2 regions of the Psychrobacillus sp. FSL W7-1457 genome follow, and region 2 is predicted to be linked to the other one. Evidence: predicted binding sites of a transcription regulator. Region 2 holds the regulator's gene; the other holds the start of a gene.
What was found. Region 2 encodes CtsR, which represses protease genes until heat stress. Its sites were predicted from a motif close to ATGGTCAATAAAGGTCAAACA; they were not measured.
Positions count from the first base shown of each region.

Region 1: a site for CtsR is predicted at 1,430-1,450, ahead of clpP (ATP-dependent Clp endopeptidase proteolytic subunit ClpP). Genes of this name have one in related genera too.

Region 1 is NZ_CP151993.1:2,897,251-2,900,414, reverse strand. It holds gene whiA (DNA-binding protein WhiA) at 1-72, shown strand, start outside; gene NSQ95_RS14120 (HPr family phosphocarrier protein) at 92-349, shown strand; gene NSQ95_RS14115 (hypothetical protein) at 413-670, opposite strand; gene clpP (ATP-dependent Clp endopeptidase proteolytic subunit ClpP) at 739-1,341, opposite strand; tRNA gene NSQ95_RS14105 (tRNA-Arg) at 1,513-1,584, shown strand; gene NSQ95_RS14100 (catalase family peroxidase) at 1,660-2,601, opposite strand; gene NSQ95_RS14095 (TPM domain-containing protein) at 2,768-3,164, shown strand, end outside.
Region 2 is NZ_CP151993.1:3,819,398-3,822,561, reverse strand. It holds gene rsgA (ribosome small subunit-dependent GTPase A) at 1-1,015, shown strand, start outside; gene NSQ95_RS18845 (GNAT family N-acetyltransferase) at 1,027-1,485, shown strand; gene NSQ95_RS18840 (CtsR family transcriptional regulator) at 1,652-2,125, shown strand; gene NSQ95_RS18835 (UvrB/UvrC motif-containing protein) at 2,178-2,681, shown strand; gene NSQ95_RS18830 (protein arginine kinase) at 2,671-3,164, shown strand, end outside.

The sequences.
Region 1 (3,164 bases), 920 kb from region 2:
TCAGGTGTTAACCATCGCTTGCGTAAGCTGGATGAAATAGCAGATGCTTTAAGAAGAGGCGAATCAATTTAAAGAAATGGGGCTAAGGATTATGGCGGAACAACAGGTCGAAGTAAAATTACAATCAGGACTACAAGCGAGACAAGCAGCTTTATTTGTACAAGCAGCGAATCGTTTTATAGCAGATGTGTTTCTTGAAAAAGATGACAAAAAGGTAAACGCTAAAAGTATCATGGGAATCATGAGCCTTGCGATTGGCAAGGGCGCTACTGTTACTTTGAGTGCTGAAGGCTCTGATGAAGAGGAAGCTGTGGAATCATTAGTTAAGTTCATTTCTAATGCTGAATAAGATAAAGAGAGCTGTTATCTAGTCCGCATGGATTAGATAACAGCTTTTTTTTGTAGAATGACATTAAATATGGTTAAGAACTTTATCTACATATTTTTTTGCAGGAACTAGTCCCATGCCAGTTTCATTCCGAACAAGCTTGACCATTTCAACCTGGCTGCTGTCATTATTATTCATCTCTACGATTTGTTTTTCTAGGGCTTTGTCTCCTTTAAACGGAAGGGCCTGTTGTGATTCTAATTTTTTTATTTTGCTTTGTAGACTTACGATGTAAATGACTAAGGACAATATGATTAACAGAGAACTTATTGTATATAGCAAATTGAACACGACCTTTCATCTATTTTATAAAAAAATCCAAGGCAGTGAATCACTGCCTTGGATTTATATTATTTTAAATCTTTTTTCATGTCGCTACGTGAAATGATATGGTCGATTAGACCGTATTCTAATGCACGCTCTGCTGGCATGAAGTTATCGCGATCTGTGTCTTTTGAAACGACTTCAATCGGTTGACCAGTACGTTCAGCCATAATTTGGTTTAACTTGTCGCGTAGGTATAAGATACGTTTTGCTGCAATCTCGATTTCCGTTGCTTGCCCTTGAGCTCCACCAAGTGGTTGGTGAATCATAACCTCAGCATTTGGAAGTGCATAGCGTTTGCCTTTTGTTCCAGCTGTAAGTAAGAAAGCACCCATTGATGCTGCCATACCGATACAAATAGTTTGTACGTCTGGTTTAATGAATTGCATTGTATCATAGATAGCCATACCTGCTGTGATACTTCCGCCTGGGCTATTGATATAGATAGAGATATCTTTTTCTGGATCTTCTGCTTCTAGGAATAAAAGCTGTGCAACGATCGAGTTTGATACGTTGTCATCAATCGCGCTACCAAGCATGATGATGCGGTCTTTTAATAATCTAGAATAAATGTCATACGCACGCTCGCCGCGATTTGTTTGTTCAATAACTGTAGGAATTAAATTCATCCTGGATTGCCTCCTTCAAGGTAATTGTTAGTGTTTTTTAGTGTTTACTGAGAAATTCTGCCTCAGTTGTAACTTTATCATACATGGAATGGTCAAGGAAGGTCAAATATTAAGCTTTGAAATGTTTACTTGAATTATTCCTATACCATTTGTATAATAGAAAGGTCGCTTGCCCCTGTAGTTTAATGGATATGACGTAAGATTCCGGTTCTTGAGATGGGGGTTCGATTCCCTCCAGGGGCGTCTATAACAGTTAGAAACACTCGAATTCGTTCGAGTGTTTTTTTATGCTCATTTAACTATGTGTTTGGGGCTTTCTTATTCATTCTTACTTCTCCTCTCATATGATTCAGCATATGCTCCACTTCGAAAGTGTAGTATGGGATCGTCTGTCAGCTCGATTCCCTTTGGAACAATCGTTGGGTCGAAAACAATGTCTTCCTTAGGATGTATTTTATTTCTAATTTCCAAACGACCTATATTCACTTTTCTTCTATCCTCTGGCCACATATCGGTCGCATCGTTTGGGTTATCCCCTTCCTCTGCTAAGCGGATGAATAGATCAAACTGGATTGGCCCCCGTTTTAATCGGTCGTCGAGCTCATCCGTCAAATAGTTGGCTGAAATCGATTTGCTTGTTAGAGCAGGATCCTTTGTTTCATCGACAGGGACCCATTCGTATTTGATTGCTTGGCGTTCGCCGTCTTTATTAACAAAATAAAAGGCGTGGATAGGATAGTAGTGGAGCTCCGCGTAACTAGTAGGCGGCTGCTTTGCCTGCTCCTTAATAATTTGAATAACCTTCTCGCTATGTGGATATTTCTTAGAAACCAGCTCCACCATATTGATGGCTCGGTCGATTGTCTTGATGCCTGTTTTTTTATCCGTAAAGATTTCAATCATATCGATAAATTCTCTAGGACTGCTTGTGACGAACATCGGTACGGTAGAACTCACTAAATTGGTGAAGCTTCCATCGGGTAGCTGAAATTGAACGGCGAGCCCTTTGGCGGGAACAAGATAATCGACGGAGGCAGGGTTAGGGGGGCTATTGGAAAAACGAGCAGTAGCAGGAATTGCTTCTCTATGAAGATGGGGCGCAACCGTATAGGGTACAGCATTCCCATTTGGAAGAAATGTTGCCTCATACATATCCCCCTTAGCGTGTGCGCGCCTCGCTCCAGGGAATTTTCCTTGAATCTGCTCCAGTGCATCAATGGCTTCTTTTGGTGTTAAATCCTCGTTATGTACTTGGTCCATTTGTTTACCTCCTTTATTTACTGTCTAATCTATATCATTACCACTCTTTTCCTATATTAAACTCGTAAAAGGGACTTCTAATAGTCATAATTCATGTATAATATAATTAACTTGTCAGAATAAAATAAAAATGATGAGACTGCAGGCTGAAAGGGGAATGGCACTGTTGAAAAAAACAATACATCTGCTAGTTATAACCTTCCTTATTTTGTTGTTCTCTCCTTTAAGTACAGGGGCTACTGGGGATATTTCAAAGGATACCTATTTAGTAGATGAAGAGAACTTTTTAACAGAAGAAACGAAGCAGGAAGTAAAAATAATGGGAGAAAAATTAAAAAAAGGAACGACCGCTCAACTGGTTGCGATGATTATCGAGCATGTAGGAGACCAGTCGGCAAGTGAATTTAACATGGATATCATACGAGAGAACCAAATAGGAAGTGTACGAAATAAGAATGGCTTACTATTTTTAATCGAGACGGATCCGGTTAACGGGGGAGGTCCGGCAGTAGAGATTACAGTGGACCGTGACTTGGAAAAAGCACTTTCAGATGCCAAAATAG
Region 2 (3,164 bases):
AGAAAAGATGTCAAACGATGGGTTGGTAGGTCGAGTTTTACTCGAGCATAAGCATTCTTATCGAGTAATTACGAATGAAGGTGAATGGCTTTGCTCTCTTTCGGGTAGGTTTAAATTTGATCACAATCGAGAAGCCTATCCAGCAGTAGGAGATTGGGTGGTTTTAGAGCAGATGCCCGGAGAAGATAAAGGTATTATTCAACAGGTTCTACCGAGACAATCCCAATTCTCAAGAAAAGTGGCAGGTACAACAACAGAAATTCAATTGGTAGCAGTGAATGTAGACTATGTATTTTTAGTGATGTCACTCAACCATGATTTTAATGTAAGAAGGTTAGAGCGCTACCTACTTGCAGCTTGGGACTCCGGTGCTACACCTGTCGTGGTGCTAACGAAAAAAGATGCTTGTGAACAGGTGGATTATTTCATCAGTGAAGTCGAAACGATTGCATTCGGAGTAGACGTTTTCACAGTATCTAGTGTTACTGGAGAAGGTATAGAAGACTTAGCTGCTCTCCTGGTCAACGGGAAAACGGGTGCATTACTAGGTTCTTCAGGCGTAGGAAAATCCTCTTTAATCAATGCTCTATCTGGTGAGGATGTAATGGAGGTTAGCGATATTCGAGCTGATGACAGTAAAGGGCGTCATACAACCACTCATAGAGAGCTTTCCTTGTTACCTGGAGGGGGACTATTAATTGATACCCCGGGAATGAGAGAGTTCCAGCTCTGGGATTCTAGCGAGGGTATTAGCAACAGTTTTCAGGATATTGAAGAACTTGCTATCGACTGTCGATTTAGAGACTGTCAGCATAAAAAAGAGCCGGGTTGCGCCATTCAAGAAGCCATTCAAACTGGTTTGCTAAAAGAGGATCGATATGTAAGCTATGTGAAATTATTGCGTGAGCTTGCCCATATCGAGCGAAAAAACAACTTAGCTGCTCAAAAAACAGAACGGGATAAATGGAAGCAAGTATCGAAGATCCAAAAAACTAATAAGAGAAGAAAAATTTAATAGAGGTGTGTATGATTCGATTAATTGATCACCAAAAACATTCTGTAGCAGAGGAAATGCTCGAAATACAGCTTCCGGCTTACCGCAAGGAAGCAGAAATTATCGGTTTTGAAGGCATACCACAGCTTAAGGAAACAATCGAGGATATTAAAGTATCTAAAGAGATTTTTATAGGAAAGTATAATAAGGAGAACCTACTTGGTTTTATCTCCTATGAATATGAGGGAGACGTACTAAACATTTGTAGGTTAGTTGTCCACCCAAATTATTTTAGAAAGGGAATAGCTTCTGAGTTGTTACACCATGTTGTAAGTGCAACTCCTAAAACTGTGAGTATAACAGTTACTACCGGAGCAAAAAATATACCAGCTCTTAATTTGTATGAAAGACATCACTTTTTCAAAGTACAGGATATTGAGGTAGAGCCAACAATTTTTATTACACGGCTTAAATACAATTCACAAATATAAGAATATAAGTTTTCATTTTGATACACCCTAAAACTACTGACAATAAATGTTGGTAGTTTTTTTGTTTCTTTTATGCTAGGCAAATCAATTGCACAACCAAAACATTCATTATATAATATAGTCAAAGATAGTCAAAGTCAGTTTTTGTGAGAAGAGGTGAGAGAAGATGAAAAATATATCTGACATTATTGAAGGTTATTTGAAGGCAATTATCGAACAAGAAAGTAGAGGGCAAATTGAAATCAAAAGAAGCGAGATCGCAGAAAAATTTCAATGTGTACCCTCACAAATAAATTATGTAATAAACACCCGATTCACACTGGATCGTGGATATTTGGTGGAAAGTAAACGTGGTGGTGGTGGGTATATTCGAATTCTCCGCGTTCGAGCCCACACAAAAGCTGAATTAATTGAGCATATAATACAAAGTCTGGAAGCAGGAGCATCTGCATCCACTACAGAGGATATTGTTTTTCGTTTATTGGATGAAGATGTTATTACTAAAAGAGAGGCAAAGATAATTTTAGCAGCTCTAGACAGAACAACTTTAGCCATCCCACTACCAGCAAGAGATGAGCTACGAGCACGTATACTATGTGCCATGCTTTTAACACTAAAATACGAAAAAAGTGAAAATTGAACGGGGTGTTGATAAGGTGATTTGTGAAAATTGTAAACAACGGCCAGCTAAAGTGACGGTTACACAAGTGCATAACGGAGAACACTTTGAAAGACATTATTGTGAGGTCTGTGCCAATAGCCTCCACCCGTTTTATGTTGAATACAAACAAGACCCATTATCTCTTCATCAGCTTCTATCTAATTGGTTTAACCAAGCAGATCAGATAGTTCAACAAAAACAACAAAAAACACTTGAATGTGATGAATGTGGTTGGTCTATTGAGAGATTTCTAGAAGAAGGTAAGTTTGGATGCGCTTCATGTTACGAAAGTTTCCGTCCTCATTTACCTCAAGCCCTAAAACGTCTACACAATGGCAACACTACACATATTGGAAAAGCACCAGGGCGACTTGGTGAAAAAATAGCTTTAAAGAAACGAATTGAAGCAATTAGGGCTCAAATGAAGCAGGCAGTTGAGCAAGAGCAATTTGAAGATGCGGCGAAGTTAAGAGATGAAGTAAAAGTACTTGAACAGCAACTTGCCGGAGGAGGTGACGCTTCACATGTCGATTGAGAACTTTTTAGATAATTCCAGATCTAGTTGGATGGAAGGAGAAGGAGAACATTCTGACATCGTGATGAGCACCAGAATTCGCTTGGCGAGAAACCTAAATGGTTTTCGCTTCCCTCTAGCATTTACAGAGGACGAAGCGCATAAAATTGACCAATCTGTATCCTCCACACTGCTAGATGCAGATGAAGAATTACAGAAAAATTTTACATCTGTGCACATTAAAGATGTATCTGAGCTAGGGCGTCAAGTCTTGGTTGAAAAACATTTAATAAGTCCTAAGCTCGCAAATTCACCAAATACGGGATCGGTCCTTTTATCAGAAGATGAGTCTGTTAGTGTCATGGTGAATGAAGAGGACCATATTCGAATTCAATGCCTATTTCCAGGACTCCAAATCCAACAAGCTTACGAACGGGCAGATACAATAGATCGTTTATTAGAAAAGGAATTACCATATGCATTTGACGAACAGTTTGGTTATTT